DNA from 3 places in the Pandoraea pnomenusa genome. Region 2 is predicted to be linked to each of the others. Evidence: predicted binding sites of a transcription regulator. Region 2 holds the regulator's gene; each other region holds the start of a gene.
The links. The regulator sigma-54, encoded in region 2, starts transcription at its own class of promoters, with help from an activator protein. The targets are predictions, from matches to a motif close to TGGCANGNAANCTGCTTT.
Positions count from the first base shown of each region.

Region 1: the regulator sigma-54 is predicted to act here: its motif matches at 2,398-2,415, upstream of exaC (acetaldehyde dehydrogenase ExaC).
Region 3: the regulator sigma-54 is predicted to act here: its motif matches at 4,383-4,400, upstream of nirB (nitrite reductase large subunit NirB).

Region 1 is NZ_CP009553.3:532,603-539,045, forward strand. Features, by position in the region: gene yiaY (L-threonine dehydrogenase) at 1-638, opposite strand, end outside; gene exaC (acetaldehyde dehydrogenase ExaC) at 823-2,343, opposite strand; gene LV28_RS26560 (sigma-54-dependent Fis family transcriptional regulator) at 2,646-4,571, shown strand; gene LV28_RS26565 (CreA family protein) at 4,613-5,083, opposite strand; gene LV28_RS26570 (UvrD-helicase domain-containing protein) at 5,151-6,443, opposite strand, start outside.
Region 2 is NZ_CP009553.3:4,834,312-4,840,754, reverse strand. Features, by position in the region: gene hprK (HPr(Ser) kinase/phosphatase) at 1-657, opposite strand, end outside; gene ptsN (PTS IIA-like nitrogen regulatory protein PtsN) at 757-1,212, opposite strand; gene hpf (ribosome hibernation-promoting factor, HPF/YfiA family) at 1,449-1,802, opposite strand; gene LV28_RS45630 (RNA polymerase factor sigma-54) at 1,939-3,426, opposite strand; gene lptB (LPS export ABC transporter ATP-binding protein) at 3,521-4,291, opposite strand; gene lptA (lipopolysaccharide transport periplasmic protein LptA) at 4,314-5,012, opposite strand; gene lptC (LPS export ABC transporter periplasmic protein LptC) at 5,009-5,668, opposite strand; gene LV28_RS45610 (KdsC family phosphatase) at 5,693-6,178, opposite strand; gene LV28_RS45605 (KpsF/GutQ family sugar-phosphate isomerase) at 6,286-6,443, opposite strand, start outside.
Region 3 is NZ_CP009553.3:1,360,741-1,367,183, reverse strand. Features, by position in the region: gene LV28_RS30265 (nitrate reductase) at 1-1,311, opposite strand, end outside; gene nirD (nitrite reductase small subunit NirD) at 1,369-1,740, opposite strand; gene nirB (nitrite reductase large subunit NirB) at 1,751-4,213, opposite strand; gene LV28_RS30250 (acyl-CoA dehydrogenase family protein) at 4,586-5,755, opposite strand; gene aliA (cyclohexanecarboxylate-CoA ligase) at 5,801-6,443, opposite strand, start outside.

The DNA.
Region 1 (6,443 bases), 1.1 Mb from region 2:
GCGTCGGTAATCGGCGTGGCGGCCGTCGACACGTAGGCCTCGGTCGCGTGCGTGAGTGCGTCCATGCCCGTGGCGGCGGTCAGCCCCTGGGGCATCGCCACCATCAGGGCCGGGTCGTTGACCGACAGCAACGGGGTCACGTTCCGGTCCACGATCGCCATCTTCACGTGCCGCTTCTCGTCCGTGATGATGCAAAAGCGCGTCATCTCGCTCGCGGTGCCTGCCGTGGTGTTGATCGCGACGAGCGGCAACTGCGGCTTCTTCGATTGGTCAACGCCTTCGTAGTCCGCAATGTGCCCGCCATTGGTCGCGCACAACGCAATGCCTTTCGCGCAGTCGTGCGGCGAGCCGCCGCCGAGCGAGATGACGAAATCGCACTGATGCTCGCGCAACATCGCCAACCCGGCTTCCACGTTGCTGACCGTGGGGTTCGGCTTGGCGCCGTCGAACACCACCGACTGAATGTCCTCTCGTGCCAGCAGCCCGGCCACCTTGTCGGCGACGCCGGCCCTGGCGAGGCCCGCGTCGGTCACGATCAACGCGCGGCGGAACTGATATTGACGCAAGGCGGCAATCGCCTCGTCGAGACTGCCCACGCCCATCATGTTGACGGCGGGAATGAAGAATGTCGTGCTCATGGTCATGCTCCTGATCTGTTCTGTGAGGGGCACACCGCGCGCGCTGCCGACGGCATCGTCGCAGCCGGCCGGACGCGCCGGCGGTGTCCAGAATCAACGCTTGCAAGCACTGAGGACAGCATCGCACCCAGGGCGCGATGTGTCCTTGATCTGCTGCAAACCGGGCAAGGAATAGAGCGAACGCTCAAAAGAACCCGAGCGGGTTGACGTCGTAGCTCACCAACAGATTCTTCGTTTGCTGGTAGTGGTCGAGCATCATCTTGTGGGTCTCGCGTCCGATCCCCGACTTCTTGTAGCCACCGAACGCCGCGTGCGCGGGATAGAGGTGATAGCAATTGGTCCACACGCGCCCGGCCTGGATCGCACGCCCCATCCGGTAGGCGCGATTGATGTCGCGTGTCCAGACCCCGGCGCCGAGACCGAACTCGGTGTCGTTCGCAATCGCGAGCGCCTCCGCTTCGTCCTTGAACGTCGTCACGCCCACCACCGGCCCGAAAATCTCTTCCTGGAACACGCGCATGCGGTTCTCGCCCTTGAGCAGCGTGGGCTGGATGTAGAAGCCCGAGGCGAGCGGGCCGTCGAGCATTTCGATGCCGCCGCCGGTGAGTATCGTGGCGCCTTCCTTGCGGGCGAGGTCGAGATACGTGAGGATCTTGTCGAACTGCTGTTGCGACGCCTGCGCGCCCACCGCGGTTTCCGTGTCGAGCGGATCGCCGCGCTTGATGCGGGCCACGCGCGCCATGACCACTTCCATGAACGGCTCGTAGATCGACTCCTGCACGAGCGCGCGCGACGGGCATGTGCACACCTCGCCCTGGTTCAGGAAGCCGAGCACCAGCCCTTCCGCCGCCTTTTCGACGAATTCGGGTTCACCGCGCATGATGTCGTCGAAGAAGATGTTCGGCGACTTGCCACCCAGCTCGACCGTGCTCGGGATCAGGTTGGCGGCCGCGCGCGCGAGAATCTGTCCGCCGATCGGGGTCGAGCCCGTGAAGGCGATCTTGGCGATCCGCCGGCTTGTCGCCAACGCCTCTCCCGCCTCCTTGCCAAAGCCCTGCACAATATTGAGCACCCCAGGCGGGAGCAGATCGCCCACGAGCTCGGCAAACAACGTGATCGAGAGCGGCGTCTGCTCCGCGGGCTTGAGCACCACGCAGTTGCCGGCAGCCAGCGCGGGCGCGAGTTTCCATGCCGCCATCAGCAACGGAAAATTCCACGGAATGATCTGACCCACGACGCCCAGCGGCTCATGGAAGTGGTACGCCGCCGTGTGGGCGTCGATCTCGGCCGCCGTGCCTTCCTGCGCACGAATGCAGCCCGCGAAGTAGCGGAAGTGATCGATGGCGAGCGGCAGGTCGGCGGCGAGCGTCTCGCGCACGGGCTTGCCGTTGTCCCACGTCTCGGCCACGGCGAAGCGCTCCAGCTGGCTCTCGAGCCGGTCGGCGATTTGCAGCAGAATGCGCGAGCGCGCCTGTACCGAGGTCTTTCCCCATTGCGGCGCGGCGGCGTGGGCCGCATCGAGGGCCAGCTCGATGTCGGCGCCGCCGGAGCGGGGAAACTCGCCGATCACCCCGCCTGTAACCGGCGACGTGTTGGTGAAATAGCGTCCTTCCACGGGCGGCACGAATTTGCCGCCAATGTAGTTCTCGTAACGCGGTTGCAGGGACAGCAGGGCACCGGGAGTGCCGGGAGGGGCGTATCGCATGTCGTGTCTCCGGATATTGTCGTGTCGGTGGCGCGGCGGCCACGCCACACCCCCAAAGCAATTCGCGGGCCACCCCGGTGCGCGCCAGGCGCCACGGGCATGGCCGGCACGCTGCCCGGTGCCGGGTGTGCCGATTCCGTGACACATCTGTGCCATGCCATGACGGGGGTGTCTCACCGTCGTGACAGGCAATCGCCCTGTGCCGGTCGATTGACATAGCGCATTGCAAACCCCCCCGGCATGCGACATGCTTCAGGGACGAATACGAGATCCGCAGATCATCCGGCAGGGGGAGACGACCAATGCCAGTCAATACCGAGTCGGCACACGCGCGCCGTGTGCTGAGCGTTGCCCAAGGGCGCCCGGCGCCGGGCGCCGCCGAGACCGACCCGAATATCGCCAGCTCGTGGCGCCGCTGCCTCGACGCGCATGCGCTCGACCCGGGCGCGCGCATGGCACCGCGCGTGCTCGCGTCGTCGGAGCTGCGCGAGCGACGCAGCGCGATGGAGCAGTTGCGTTCCGTGTCGATGCCGGTGCTCGAACGCTTGCAACGACAGTTGATGAATCCGCACCAGGCCGTGTTGCTGAGCGCGCCCGACGGCGTCATCGTCGATTCGCGGCTCCAAGACGGCACGCGCGACGACTTCCATCGCGCCGGTCTGTGGCCCGGCGCGGACTGGAGCGAATCGTGCGAAGGCACCAACGGCATCGGCACGTGCGCGGTCGAGCGCACCCCCGTCATCATCTGCCAGCAGGATCATTTCCGGGCGTTGCATACGCCGCTTACCTGCACGGCAAGTCCCGTCTTCGCGCCACACGGCGATCTGCTCGCGGTGATCGATGTGTCTTCGACGCGCGCCGACCTCACGCGCCAGAGCCAGTTTCACACGCTTGCCCTCGTCAACCTGTCCGCCAAGGTTGTGGAGAGCGAGTATTTCTTCCAGCACTATCGCGACGAATGGCTCCTGCAACTCCAGGAGCAGGCCGATCATCTCGGCGGTTTCGCGCAGGCGCTGGTCGCGTTCGACGACGCCGGGCGGGTGCTCGCCGTCAACCAGAGCGCGCTGAACCGGCTCGGCACGACGCGCGAGGGCATCGTCGGCACACGCGTGGACCGGTGGTTCGCGCAGCCGCTCGACGCGCTGTTCGCGCAGGCGCATCCGACGCCCGGCGCCTGCTGGCCCATTCGGACACATACCGGGGAAGCGCTGCTCGCGATGGTGCGCGCGCCGCTGCGCTCGGTGCGTGCGCCACGCGCGTCACCCGGTACGGCGACGACGCTGCACGGCGAGCGCGTCAAGCCATTCGCTGATGCCACGCTCGCACAGGCGTTCTCGCGCGCCTGCCGCGTTTTCGCCCACGACGTCCCCGTGCTCATCCGTGGCGAGACCGGGAGCGGCAAGGAAGTGTTCGCGCGCGCGGTGCACGCCGCCAGTGCGCGGGCCAGCGGCCCGTTCGTGGCATTGAACTGCGCGGCCATCCCCGAATCGCTGATCGAGAGTGAGTTGTTCGGCTATGTCGGCGGCAGCTTCACCGGCGCGCGCAAGGAAGGGATGAACGGCAAGCTGTGGCAGGCCAACGGCGGTACGTTGTTTCTCGACGAGATCGGCGACATGCCGTTTGCGATGCAAACACGCCTGCTGCGTGTGCTGGAGGAGCGCATGGTGTCGCCGCTTGGGGGCGGCGAGCCCGTGGCGCTCGACATTCGCGTGCTCAGCGCGACGCATCGTGACCTGTCCGAGCGGATTGCCGCGCGGGAGTTTCGCGAGGACCTGTTCTATCGTCTGAGCGGTCTCGAGGTCAGCGTACCGCCGCTGCGAGAGCGCGAAGACAAGCGTGACCTGATCTTCCAGCTACTCTCGCAAACGGACGCGCACGGCCGCATCGCGCTCACGGACGAAGCGCAGGAGCGCCTGTGCGCCTATGCGTGGCCGGGCAACGTGCGTCAGATGCGCAGCGTCATTCGCACGCTCGTCGCGCTCAACGAGCAGGATGTGATCACGGTGGATGACCTGCCGCAGGCGTTGCGCGAAGCGCGCGGCTCGATGCCGACCGGCGCCGGGCCGGAGGTGCCGACGGAGGCGCCGCTGGAAGCCGCGGAGCGTCAGGCGCTGCGCGCCACGCTCGACGCCTGCCAGGGTCAGGTCAGCGCCGCGGCGCGCAAGCTCGGCGTGAGCCGCAACACGCTGTACCGCAAGCTCCGGCGCTTCGGCCTGTTGCGGGGGTAAACGCTCCGGATCGTCGCGACGGGTGACGATCCGGTGCAGACTTACTTCGACGGGATCGGTGTTGCGCGATCCACCGGCACGGCGGTCACGCTGTTCTGCGGCGAGCCGTCGATGAGCTTGTCGGAGTAGGTGAGGTAGACCAGCGTATTGCGCGCCCTGTCGACCATGCGCACGATGCGCAGTCGCTTGAACAGCGGCGACATGCCCTCGGAGAAGACCTCCTCTTCCTTCGGCAATGGGCCGGTGAACGAGATCGGCCCCACCGGGCGGCAGGCAATCGACGCTTCCGCCCTGTCCTCCGCGAGGCCGACCATGCCTTTCAGGCCGCCCGTCTTCGCGCGCGAGACGTAGCAGGTGACGCCTCGGACCTTCGGATCGTCGTAGGCGTCCACGACGATCTTGTGATCCGGTCCCAGGAACTTGAATGCGGTGCTGACGTCGCCGATGCGCTCGGCATGCGCCCAACCCGCGGTGATCATCAATGTCAGTGCGACGGCTGTCTTCTTGAGCATGTCCTGTCTCCGGCAGCGGGAGCAGGCGTGTGTCGCCTGCCAAATCCGTGCCCGTGCGTGCCGGATTCTACTCGCGTCCCATGTTCGACGTGCGAAGCCATTGTGCGAAGGGTATCGGGTCCATATCCGAGGTGATGTACAACTGGCGCCGTGCCGCGTCGTACATGGCGCCGAGTCTGGCGAGTTCGTCTTTCGCGCCATAGGTGTCGCCGCTCAGGTAGCGCCGCGTCGGCCGGGCGTCGGGCGGCATCGCCATGTTACGCAGGAGCGCGTCGTCCGCACGCGGTGTGGTGCGCGCCAGATCGAGCAACCCGATGAAGCCGCTCTGCCGGGTGCTGTCCGCGGGCGTGATGAGCGATATCGATTCTCTGGCGCGGGTGAGCGCGACGTAGAACAGGTTCTTCTCGCTCTCCAGCGGCGCGAACGGGTTCGGGAACTCATTGCGTTCGAGATAGGGCATGACGACGTGATCGAATTCCCGGCCCTTGACGTTGGCGACGGTGTCGATGCTGATGCGCGCCTGAGTGCGGCCCTGACGCGCGCCGGCCAGGCGCGCCATCATCGCCTCGAAATAGGCGGCGAGCGGGGTGTCGTCCTGGGGCAGCGTCGACGCGAAGGCGCGCAGCGAACGCTCGACGAGGTCGACGTCGTAGGGCCGGGCGTACAGGCGTGTGGCGACCGACTGGAAGTCGACGCGTTGACGGATGCGTCGGAACGCGTCGCGGGCGGTGAGGGTGGCGGCGTCGGCGCGCAGCTCGCGAATCAGGCGTCCGATGTTGGCCGCCGGCGTCTGCTGCGGTGCGCCCAGCAGATACGACGTATAGATCTGTTCGAGCAGTTCGGGGTGTTTTGCCGTCAACTGGTACTGATCGCGCGTGAGACGGATGTTCGCGAAGATGCCGAGCACCGCGGCGACCGACATGCGCTCGCGCTCGTCGATGGTCTCGTGCGCGCGCAGCGTCAGTGCGAATACCGCGCGAACGAAGCGGATCTCCTCACGGAACTGGAATCCTTCCTTGTTCGGCGATTCGAACGGCATGTCCGCTTGCCACAAGGCCTGCTCGATGGCCGCGCCCTGATGCCAGTCTCGCAACAGCACGGCGCACGTGGCGCGCCGGTCGCTGTCACCCAGCCATTCGCGAAGGTCGGCAAGCACCGCCCGGGCGGTCGCGTCTGCGTCGCTGCCGGTCGTGATGACCGCGACGGGCGTGTGGCGTCGCACGAACGATTCGACGGCCTTGCGTTTGAAGGCGCCCACCGGGTAGGCGATGTGCGGTCCGTGACGGAACGTGCGCGTGAGCGGGTAGGTCGCGGTGCCGGAGAAGTCCGCGTGAAAGCGCTCGCCCATATAAGCGTCGCT
Region 2 (6,443 bases):
GATGTCGAGCAGGCCCAGACCGCGCACTTCGAGCAGGTTCTGCAACAAGGGCGGACAGCGGCCTTCCACGAAGTCCGGGCCGAGACGTACGAAATCGACGGCATCGTCGGCCACCAGCCCGTGACCCCGGCTGATCAGTTCCAGGCCGAGCTCGCTCTTGCCCAGGCCGGAGTCGCCGGTCAGCAGCACCCCCATGCCCAGAATGTCGATAAATACGCCGTGCATCGTGCATCGCGGGGCGAACACGCGCGAAATGTACAGCCGCAGGCTGTCGATGACAGCTGCCGTCGACATCGGTGTGGTGAACAGCGGGGTCGAGGAACGGGTGCAGCGCAGCACCAGGTCGGGCGGCGCTTCGAGGCCGTCCGCGACCACCAGGAACGGCGGTTCCAGGGCGATGACTTCGCCCATGTGACGTTTGCGGTTCTCGTCGGTCAGGCGCTGGTAATAGCGCAGTTCGGCCTCGCCAAGCACCTGGATCCGGTTCGGGTGAATGAGGTTCAGGTGACCCACGAGGTCCGCGCTGGAGGTTGCGGTAGCCACGCTTTCAGGCGTGAAACCGCGCTCCCATCCCTCATGGCCGGTCAGCCACGACAGGCGCAGCGTGGCTGCGTTGTCGTCGAATATGCTCTGCGCGTTGATGCCGGTCAGTTCCACCGCGTCGCCTCGTTCGGTTGGGTGTGGGAGCTACGGAATTCGTCAGTCTTTGCGGCGATACCCGTGAATATCGGCGGAAATCGGCGAGCCCCCGCGGGCTCAGGGCTGCCAGTTCGCGAGCGCGGCGTGAATGACTTCGGCGTCGGGCGCCGTGGTCAATGTCTCGCGCATCGAGCGATCGGAGAGCAACTGGGCAATTTCGGACAGAATCTCGAGATGTTGCTGGGTCGCCTGTTCCGGAACCAGCAGGAAGAACAGCAGGGAGACGGGCTGGCCGTCGGGCGCTTCGAAGGGAATCGGGTCGGCCAGGCGCACGAAGGCGGCCATCGGATGTTTCAGACCCTTGATCCGGCCGTGCGGAATCGCCACGCCTTCCCCCAGCCCGGTCGAGCCCAGACGCTCGCGCGCAAACAGATTGTCGGTGACAAGCGCGCGCGTGAGCCCGGCATTGCTCTCGAAGAGCAGCCCGGCTTGCTCGAAGACGCGCTTCTTGCTGGTGACGGACAGTCCAAGCAGGATGTTGGACGCAGGTAAGAGTTTGACTAAACGATTCATCTTGTAATGCGGGCGAACGCGTAGTCGCCCTCCAACCCCCGATTGACCTCGCATTATAGACCACCCGTCGCTGCGCCCGCGCCAACGCGCGGAACTCGTCGGGACCATACAAAAGGGGCCGTTCAACGGCCCCGCGGTGGGTGATGCCAGACTTATGACAGACGTGGGTTCGCGCGTGAGGTTCCGTGCGGCTTCGCGTCAGTGTCGGTCAATGCGACGACCTCTCCCGGATGGACTTATTGCAGCGGTTCCGCCTCTGGAGGTTGCTGGTGCTTGAGTGCCTCGCGGCCGTGATCCTGAACCTTGTCCTTGTATTGCATTACCTTGCGGTCGAGCATATCGATCAGCTTGTCGATGGCGGCGTACATATTCTCGTCACACTTCTCGACGAAAATCTCCTTACCCTTGAGATACACCGTGATGCTGGCGATCTGGCGCCCGGTCTTCTCCTTGGTCTTGTCGACAGAGAGGATCACCTCGGCGCCGATGAGCTGATCGAAGTGCCTCAACACGCGTTCGAGCTTGTTGACGACGAATTCGCGCAGCGACGGCGTGAGTTCGAGATGATGTCCACTGATCTTCAGATTCATAGCTGCTCTCCTTGCTGAAATGCCGAAGTGCAGGCCGCGTCACGAGCGACGCCGGCTGACGAGAGCCATTGGCGTGACGCAATGTCGCACTGCGGCGTAATGCCCCAGCGAGCCAACATGGCGCACTAGGACCGTACTACAAAGATTTGCGCAAGTTGACTGCGGGGATTCGCATGGCCTCGCGGTACTTCGCGACAGTGCGCCGCGCCACCACGAACCCTTGCTCTGCCAGCAGTTCCGCGATACGGCTGTCGGAAAGGGGGCTCTGCGGGTCTTCTGCTCCTATGAGTTGCTTGATGAGTGCGCGGATGGCCGTCGATGACGCTGCGCCGCCCGCCTCCGTGGCCACGTGCGAACCAAAGAAGTACTTGAGCTCGAAAGTCCCGAATGGAGTGAGCATGTACTTACTGGTTGTCACCCGTGAAATCGTGGATTCATGTAAACCCAGCGTATCAGCAATCTCGCGTAAAACCAAGGGCCGCATGCCGATTTCGCCGTGCGTGAAGAAGTTCTTCTGACGCTCGACGATCGCCTGTGCGACACGCAGGATCGTGTCGAACCGTTGCTGGATGTTCTTGATCAGCCAGCGGGCTTCCTGGAGCTGTTGCTGCAGATTGCCGGTGCCCGGATCGTTGCGGTTGTTTCGCAGAATTCGCGCGTACATCTCATTGATGCGCAGCCGCGGCATGACCTCGGGGTTGAGTTCGGCGATCCAGTTGCTGCCCTGCTTGCGCACCAGCACGTCGGGCACCACGTAATCGGCCTGCGGCGAGCCGTAGGCCGCGCCGGGGAAAGGGTCGAGCGAGCGAATCAGGTGATGCGCCGCGCGCAGGCTGTCTTCGCTCACGCCGAGCAGGCGACGCAAACGCGTGTAATCGCGCGCGGCGAGCAGTTCCAGGTGATCCGAGACGATGCGCAGCGAGAGCGTGCGCACATTGCTCGGCGGCAGGCGCTGCAACTGAAGGCGCAGGCATTCGGACGGCGTACGGGCACCCACACCGGCCGGATCGAAGCTCTGCAGGAGCGCGAGCGCCGCGTTGATCTCCTCGGTCTCGAGCGCCAGCTCTTCAGGCATATCCGCCTGGATTTCGTCGAGCATGGTGCCGAGGTAGCCGTCTTCGTCGAGCGATTCGATCAGGAATTCGACAAGCGCGCGATCGCGCGGCCCCGCCTTGGTCAGGCGCAGCTGCGCGAGCAGGTGTTCGCGAAGGTTGGGGTGATCGACGTGCAACTGCGGGCGCGCGTTGTCGTCGTCGTCCGAGGCGCTGCCCGAACGGGCGAAATCGTTAAGACTCCAATCGCTGCCGCTGTCCTGGTTGCTGTCGTCGAAGCGGGTCTGGCCGTCGAGCTCGCGGGTTTCGTCATGGCCGTTGGCGGACTCATGGCCCTCGCTGGCGCTGCTCGCCGACGTGCTGCGCTCGTTGCGAAGCGACCCGTCCGTGCCGACACGTACCGAGCCCGCGAGCCAGTCGTCCTCGCGCTCGAGCATCGGGTTCTGGGTGAGGGCGTGCTCGACTTCCTGCTGAAGTTCGAGCGTCGACAGTTGCAACAACCGGATGGATTGCTGCAACTGCGGCGTGAGGGTCAGGTGCTGCGAGGTGCGGAGTTGAAGAGTCGGTTTCATAGCGTGTCTCGCCTTCATTGTAGAGGCTTTGTCACGCCAGCGGAACCGGCCCGGCGCCCTATCGGAGGCAGGGTTTACATGCGAAAAATTTGCTTTACATCCGGAAATTCTCGCCCAGATAGACGCGCCGGACGCTCTCGTCGGCCACGATCTGGTCGGGGGTGCCCGCGGCGAGCACCGAGCCTTCGCTGATGATGTAGGCGTGATCGCAGATGCCGAGCGTTTCCCGCACGTTGTGGTCGGTGATGAGGACACCGATGCCCCGATCTTTCAGAAAACGCACGATTCGCTGGATTTCCAGCACGGCGATCGGATCGACGCCGGCAAACGGCTCGTCGAGCAGGATGAAGCGCGGTTGCGTCGCCAGCGCCCGGGCGATTTCCACGCGGCGGCGCTCGCCGCCGGAGAGCGACATGGCCGGATTCTCGCGCAGATGGCTCACCTGGAGCTCGTCGAGCAGGGCTTCGATGCGTCGCTCGATCTCGTCGCGCTTGAGCGGCTTGCCCTGGGCGTCGACCTGCAGTTCGAGCACGGCGCGAATATTGTCCTCGACCGTGAGCTTGCGAAACACCGATGCTTCCTGCGGCAGGTACGAGACGCCCATGCGGGCGCGTTCGTGAATCGGCAATTCGCTGATCAGGTTGCCGTCGAGCTGGATTTCGCCGTCGTCGGCGGGCACGAGTCCCACGATCATGTAGAACGAGGTCGTCTTGCCGGCACCATTGGGGCCGAGCAATCCCACGACCTCGCCGCTTTTCACGTCCAGCGACACGTCCTTCACGACGGTGCGCGCGCCGTATTGCTTCTTGAGCGAGCGCACGACGAGCGCGCTCGGCTTGCCCGACGGCCCGGCGCCCGGGTTGATGGTCGAGGCGTTGTTGGCAGAATTACTCACGCGGATTCCCGATGCTTTTGGAGGGAGACAGCGGCGGCAGATCGCCCTTGGGTGCTGCGGCCGGCTTGCTGCCCGGGCCGCCGGCCGCGGGTGCGGCACCCGTCGCATTGCGCGGCGCGAGCGTGGCGCGTACACGGCCGTTCGGATTGTTGGCGTTGACCTGGTCGGCCCCGCTGTTCGCGGTATAGACCTCGTTGTACGTGTCGTAAGTGATCACGCTGCCATGGATTTCGTCGAGCACGCGCGTGCCGCCGGCCAGGCGCTTGAGCGTGGCCTGCGTGGTGAGCGTGGCGACTTCCGTCTTGCCGTTGTAGTAGATCGTCTGGCCCCAGCCGTCGATGTACTCGTCGAGGCCATCGCGCTTCTGGCGCATGTAGGCGAGGGGGCCGCCCGGCTTGTAGTAGGCCGTGGCGTACTGGTAGCCCTCCGGATCCTGGGTCACTTCGACGCGATCGGCCTTGAGGAGGATGGTCCCCTTGGTCATCGTCACGTTGCCCGTGAAGATGTTGACCTGCTTGAGGTCGTCGTAGCTCATGTGATCCGACTCGATGTTGAGCGGCTTGTCGCGGTCGGCGCGTTCGGCATGGGCGAGCGGCGACGCCAGGGCGCCGAGCACGGCGAAGGCGGCGGCCAGCGCGCGCAGGGCACGCAGCGAAAGGGATGCGGGTCGCGGATTGCGGCGATCGGTCATGGGGTCTTGGAGCCCTGTTTGGTCTGGGATGGCGCGCCGGGCGTGGCGGGCGGTGCCGGGGACTTGTTGCCCAGTTCCGCCGGCTGGATCGTGCCGTGCACGTTGCCGAGCAATTGTACGGCGCGCGTGATGTTATTGAAAATCATGCCATCGCCGTACATCACGGACATCCCGCGATACAGCTGGACGGGTTTTTCCGTGCGGACGATGTCTTCGTTCACCAGCACCTGGAAATGTTCCGAGAGTGCGCGCATTTCCGGGTCGCGCGGGCCGGCCTGGCGCACCACGACGGCGTCGTCGTACAGGTCCACCACCGACATGTCGGCATTGAGCGTGCCGCGCTTGCTGGTGGCCGTCACTTCCGGCTGATCCGGGGTGAACGCGCGCACGGCGGGCATCGTCATCGCGGTGGTCTGGTCGTCTTCGAAGTGCGTCATGTGAACGGCGTTGACGCGATATTGCGTCATGCCGCTTGCCGAGAGCATGGAGATCACCATGTCGTCGGCATAGTAATCGGGAATGTGCTGTTTGACGTACGGCGCGCGATCGGCGTCCGAGGGCAGCGTGCGCTGCACCAGCCAGTACGTGCCGGCGGCAAGTCCGGCGAGCACGGCAATTGCGATCAGCGAAGCGGGCGAGACGCGTTGCATGGCCATGGGGGGATGGGCTCCTTCGGCGCGTCAGGCGAGGGCTTCGGCGAGCAGGGCGTCGTAACGCCCCTGCGCGCGCAGGACGAAGTCGCACAGTTCGCGCACGGCGCCGTCGCCGCCGCGCGTGGCGGCGATCCAGTGGCTGCGCGCTTTCACTTCCGCATGTGCGTTGGCCGGGCAGGCAGCGAAGCCCACGCGCGTGAGCACCGGCAGGTCCGGCCAGTCGTCGCCGATGTGGCCGCAGACGTCGGCCGTCACGGACAATTTGCCGCACAGGTCCTCGAACGCCTCGCGCTTGTCGCGCACGCCCTGGTAGACGTGTTCGACACGCAGGTCCGAGGCGCGTTTGGCAACGATGTCGGACTGGCGACCGGTGATGATGGCGGTGACGATGCCGGCTTCGGCCAGCAGCTTCATGCCATGGCCGTCGAGCGAGTCGAAGGTCTTGATGAGTTCGCCGGCCGGGCCGTAGCGCAGGCCGCCGTCGGTGAGTACACCGTCGACGTCGAACACCATCACGCGCACGCGGGCGGCGCGCCGGACGGCGGCGGCCTCGTCGAATGCGGCGAATGGCGCGAGTGGGGCGGTACTGGCGGTACTGGGTCGATTCATGGGCAACGGACTCACACGACCTTGGCGGCGAACAGATCGTGGACGTTCAGCGCACCGGCGAGGCGGCCGTTCTCGGTCACGAGCAACTGCGTGATGCCGAAGCGCTCCATGAGCTCGGCGGCTTCCGCGGCGAGCTGATCCGGCCCGATGGTACGCGGGTCGGCCTTCA
Region 3 (6,443 bases), 1.9 Mb from region 2:
CACGGTGTCGGTCTGATGAAAGGCTTCCTGCACCACGACGAACTCCGCCGCCGCGAGCGCCTCGCGCACGCGCGCGCTGTCGGGCATCGAATGCACTGGATTCGTACAGGCGATCCAGATTGCCTTGATGCGCCCGTCGCGTACCGCGTCGAACATCTCGACGGCCGGCAGCCCCGGTGTCTCCGACAACCCCTGTACGCCCCAAAGCCGTTCCAGTTCGGCACGATGCGCCGGATTGCCGATCTCGCGATGCGCGGCGAGCATCGTGGCCAGACCGCCGACCTCGCGCCCGCCCATGGCATTGGGCTGGCCGGTGAGCGAAAACGGCCCGGCGCCCGCGCGTCCGATCTGCCCCGTCGCCAGGTGCAGATGAATGAGCGCGAGGTTCTTCTCGGTGCCGTGACTCGACTGATTCAGCCCCATGCAATAAAGCGAGAGCGCCGCCGGGCTCTCGCCGAACCAGTCCGCCGCCTGCCGTAGCGTGGCTTCCTCGATGCCGCAGATGTCGGCCGCCAGTTGCGGCGGATAGGCGCGCAGCACCTGCTTGAGCGCCTCGAATCCCTCGGTATGCGCGTCGACGAACGCGCGATCCACCCGTCCCTCCCAGATGAGGTGATGCAGCATGCCGTGAAACAGCGCCACGTCGGTGCCCGGCACGATGGGCAGGTGCAGATCGGCCATCGACGCGGTGTCGGTGCGGCGCGGGTCCACCACGATCCAGCGAATCGACGGGTCGGCCGCCTTGGCCGCCTCCAGGCGGCGAAACAGCACCGGATGCGCATGCGCCATGTTGCTGCCCGCGAAAAGCACGGTCCGCGCAGCTTCCAGATCGTCGTAGCACGTTGGCGGGCCGTCGGCGCCGAACGCCATCTTGTAGGCACTCACCGCGCTCGACATGCACAGGCGCGAGTTCGTATCGATGTTGTTGGTACGCACCAGCCCCTTGGCCAGTTTGTTGAAGACGTAGTAATCCTCGGTGAGCAACTGGCCCGAGACATAGAACGCCACGGCGTGCGGACCGTGACGACGAATGACGTCGGCGAAGCGCGACGCCACGGTCGCCAGCGCATCGTCCCACGAGGTGGGCGCGCGAGCGGCGTCGCGCGTCGCGCGCAACGCCGGGGTGAGCACGCGCCCGGCGAGCGAACTGGCGGTGAGCGGCAAGGTCATGCCCTTGCTGCACAGTCGTCCGTGATTGGCCGGATGCGAGGGGTCGCCCCGCACCCCGACGATGCGCTCACCATCGCTCTCGACGAGCATGCCGCAACCGACGCCGCAATAGCAGCAGGTGGTTTGCGTGAGGGTTGTCATGAGGACTCCGGAATTCGTGCGACGAGCGCGCGGGCAGCGCGAACAGGGACAGCGGCTTCAGACGACGGCGGCAAGCGCCGTCGCGTCGGCGGCCCCGCCGGCCTGCGCGTCGAGCGACACATACACTTCGCCCGCCTCGACGCGCACGGCAAAGCGCTGTGCGCAGCCCACGTCCGGGGCGCAGGCTTCTCCGGTGGCCAGATCGATGTTCCAGGCATGCAACGGGCACGTCACCTTCTCGCCGTGCACGATGCCCAGCGAGAGCGCCCCGCCCTTGTGCGGACAACGGTCGCGCAGCGCGAACACCTTGTCGCTCTCGGTGCGAAACAGGGCAATATCGCCGCTCTCGTGCGAGAGCACCCGCGTACCGAGGCGCGGAATCGCGCCCATGTCGCACACATGCAGCCAGATCGTTCGGGATTGCGTCATGGAAGTCTCCTCAGACCGTCGCCGGTTCGGTTTCCGATCGCGCGCCCTGCGCCGCGAGCGGTCGATATTCGTTGGCCTGCGCACCGTCGATGCGGGCCTTCCACGGATCGGGCAGACCGTCGAGCGCGAACAGCAAGCGCTCGTAGAGTGCACGACGGTTGGCTGCGTCGTTCACCACGCGTTGCTTCACGTAGTCGAGTCCCACGCGCGCGAGGTAGTGCACGGTGCGGTCGAGGTAATAGGCCTCCTCGCGGTAAAGCTGGAGGAACGCTCCGGTGTACTCCTTGACCTCCTCGGCCGTCTTCACCTTGACGAGGAATTGCGCGACTTCGGTCTTGATGCCGCCGTTGCCGCCCACGTAGAGTTCCCATCCCGAATCGACGGCAATCACGCCCACATCCTTGATGCCCGCCTCGGCGCAGTTGCGCGGACAGCCCGATACCGCCAGCTTGACCTTGTGGGGCGACCACATGTTCGCGAGCATCGTCTCCAGGTCGATCCCCATCTGCGTGCTGTTCTGCGTGCCGAAGCGGCAGAACTCGCTGCCCACGCAGGTCTTCACCGTGCGGATGGACTTGCCGTAGGCGTGCCCCGACGGCATGCCGAGATCGCGCCAGACATTGACGAGGTCTTCCTTCTTCACGCCGAGCAGATCGATGCGCTGGCCGCCGGTGACCTTGACCATCGGAATCCGGTACTTGTCCGCCACGTCGGCAATGCGACGCAGCTCGCCGGGGTTCGTCACGCCGCCCTTCATCTGCGGCACGACCGAGAACGTGTTGTCCTTCTGGATATTGGCGTGCACGCGCTCGTTCACGAAACGGCTTTGCGGATCGTCGACGGCTTCCTTCGGCCACGTGCTCAACATGTAATAGTTCAGTGCCGGGCGGCACGTGGCGCAGCCGTTCGGCGTGCGCCATTCGAGAAAGTCGAACGCGGCGCGGTGCGTGGTGAGCCGGTGCTCGCGCACGGCGCGGCGCACGTCGGCATGCGAGAGGTCCGTGCAGCCGCACACGGCCTTCTCCTTGGGCGCCGCGTCGTAGGTCGACCCCAGCGTGCTCATCAGGATCTGCTCGCACAGCCCGGCGCACGAACCGCACGAACTGGCCGCCTTGGTGTGCTTCTTCACTTCGTCGAGCGTGAAGAGCCCCTTCTCGGTGATGGCCTTCACGATGGTGCCCTTGCACACGCCATTGCAGCCGCAGACCTCGTCGGTGTCCGCCATGGCCGACGCGCGGTTCTGTCCCTGCGTACCGACGTCGCCCACGCTCGATTCGCCGAACATGATGCGCTCGCGCAACTCGCCCAGCGCGCGGCCCTCACGCAGCAGCTTGAAGTACCAGGCGCCGTCGGCGGTGTCGCCATACAGGCACGCGCCCACCAGCTTGTCGTCGCGGATCACGAGTTTTTTGTACACGCCGCTCGCCGGGTCCGACAGCACGATCTCCTCCGTGCCTTCGCCGCCCAGGAAGTCGCCCGCCGAGAACAGATCGATGCCGGTGACCTTGAGCTTGGTCGACATCACCGAGCCGCGATAGCTGCCGATGCCCATGAGCGCGAGGTGATTCGCGCACACCTTGGCCTGTTCGAACAACGGCGCGACGAGACCGTACGCCACGCCTCGGTGACTCACGCATTCGCCCACGGCATAGATGCGCGGATCGTAGGTTTGCAGCGTGTCGGACACGACAATGCCGCGCGAGCAGTGCAGCCCGGCGGCTTCGGCCAGCGAGGTATTCGGTCGGATGCCGGCGGCCATCACCACGAGATCGGCCGGGATTTCGTCGCCGCTCGCGAACTGCACGGCACGCACGTGGCCGTTGTCGTCGCCGAGAATGGCCGACGTCTGGTGCGAAAGCCGGAAAGCGAGGCCGCGGGCTTCGAGCGATTGCTGCAACAGTTTGCCCGCCGTGCTGTCGAGCTGGCGCTCGAGCAGTGTGTCGGCCAGATGCACGACCGTCACGTCCATGCCGCGCAGCTTCAGGCCGTTGGCCGCCTCGAGTCCGAGCAGGCCGCCGCCGATCACGACCGCATGGCGCTTCATGCGCGCCGTCTCGATCATGATCTCCGTGTCGCGGATATCGCGATAGCTGATCACGCCCGCCAGATCCTTGCCCGGCACCGGCAGGATGAACGGACTGGAGCCGGTCGCGATCAGCAGTCGGTCGTACGGGGCTTCGGTACCGTCCGCGCAGCGCACCACGCGCCGCGGGCGGTCGATCTGCGTGACCTCCTTGCCCAGATGCAGCGTAATGCCCTTTTGCGCATACCAGTCGAGCGGATTGAGCACGATGTCGGCAAACGACTGCTCGCCCGCAAGCACGGGCGAGAGCAGGATGCGGTTGTAGTTCGGATGTGGCTCGGCACCGAACACGGTGATGTCGTACTGGTTCGGCGCGATCTCGAGCAGCTCCTCGAGCGTGCGAATGCCGGCCATGCCGTTGCCGATGACGACCAGACGAGGCTTGCCCATGCTGTCTTCTCCTGTTGCTGCGCTTGCAGCGCCCGAAAAACAAAACGGCGTCCGACCGTGCCGCAGCACGGAGGGACGCCGTTGTCCTGTGGGTGCGTCGCAAGCTGACACGCCTGACGTCGCACCGGAATTCGTTGCCTGCGACGCCTTTGCCGCTGGCCTAGACGCTAACGCAACAAGCGTGCCAGGCGATGACCGATCCCGCGCAGCGCGTTGCAGGACAAGGCAGAACAGGAGAATTGTCTATGGGAAATGCCCGAAAGGCGTGCGAAATCTGCTGCACCGCAGCAGTGCAACGCGCTACGGAGCCCGGCGTACGCGCACCACGATGAGGCAGGCGCGCGCCGCCGTTCGGCACAGAGGGGGGGCCGGTCAGTCGTCCTGCATCAGGGCGCGACCGATGATCAACTGCTGAATCTGCGTCGTGCCTTCGTAAAGACGCAGCAAACGCACGTCGCGATAGAAGCGCTCGACCTTGTACTCGTTGATGTAGCCCGCGCCGCCGTGGACCTGCACGCCCCGGTCGGCCACGCGCCCCACCATCTCCGTGCAGAAGAGCTTGGCGCACGACGCCCGCGTGCTGACGTCGGCGTCGCGCCTGCCTGCGGGTTTGGCGTCGTATCGCAGGGCACAGTCCTGCACCATCGACCAACCGGCATACAACTCGGCCTGGCTGTCGGCGAGCATTGCCTGCACCAGCTGGAAATCGCCGATGCGCTGGCCGAACTGCTTGCGCTCGCGCGCATACGCGACCGATTCGTCAAGAATGCGCTGCGCCATGCCGCAGGCCAGCGCCGCCACATGCAGACGGCCCCGGTCGAGCACCTTCATGGCCGTCTTGAAGCCCTTGCCCGCCTCGCCCCCGATGATGTTCGCGGCGGGTACGCGCGCGCCCTGCAGCACCACGTCGCAGGTCTTCGTGCCGCGCTGCCCCATCTTCTTGTCGGGCTTGCCCAGCGAGAGCCCTGGCGTGTCGGCGGGCACGATGAACGCCGAGATGCCCCCCGCGCCCTCGCCGCCGGTGCGGGCCATGAGCGTGAACGCCCCGGCGCGGGGCGCATTGGTGATATAGCGCTTCACACCGTCGATCACATAGGTGTCGCCATCGAGCACGGCGCGCGTCTTGAGCGCGGCCGGGTCGGAACCGGCATCCGGCTCGGTCAACGCGAAAGACATGATCAGCTCGCCGCTGGCCACGCGCGGCAGCAGCTCGCGCTTTTGCGCGTCGGTGCCGTCCATCAGAATGCCCTGCGAACCGATGCCCACGTTGGTGCCGAACACCGAGCGAAACGCCAGCGACGTCTGCCCGAACTCGTAGGCCACGCGCACCTCCTGCGCCATCGACAGGCCAATGCCACCGAATTCCTCCGGGATCGACAGGCCGAACAGACCCATCGCCTTCATCTCGTCGACGATCGCGGCGGGCACTTCGTCGTGCTCCTCCACGTCGTTCTCGGCCGGCACCAGCCGTTCCCGAATGAAACGCTGCACGGCGGCGAGCAGCAGCTCGAACGATTCGCTATCCAGTCCTTTCGATGTCATCGATCTTCGATCCTTGAAGAATGCAGCGCCTGCGCACGCGCGTCCTCACGCGCCCGTGTGCAGCATCTCGCGCAATTTGAATTTCTGTATCTTACCCGTGGGCGTCGTCGGCAGCGTGTCGCGCACTTCGATCCGTTCGGGCCAGTATTGTCGTGCGACCTTGTGCGACGCCAGGAAATCGGTGATCGCCGGCAAGTCGATCGACTGCCCCGGGCGCGGCACCACCACCGCGCACGCGCGCTCGCCGAGCCGCTCGTCCGGATAGGCGACGATAGCCACCGTCGCCACCGCCGGGTGCCGGTAAAGCAGCGCCTCGATCTCGACGACCGGAATGTTCTCGCCGCCCCGGATGATCACGTCCTTGCTGCGCCCGGCGATGCGCACGTAGCCGCTGGGGTCGAGCCAGGCCATGTCGCCGGTGTCGAACCAGCCCTCGGCGTCGGTGCCGTTCCACTGCGGGCGTTTCAGGTACCCGCCGAAGTTCGAGCACGACCGCACCAGCAAACGTCCGGTTTCGCCCTGGGGCAACTCCCGCCCCTGCGCATCGACCACGCGCAGTTCCACGCCCGGCAGCGGACAGCCGTCCGTGGTCGACGCCCGCGTGTCGTCATCCTCCAGGCGCGTGAGCGTGACCGCCCCGTTTTCCGTCATGCCCCATGCCGACACGATCTTCGCACCGAGCACCTTG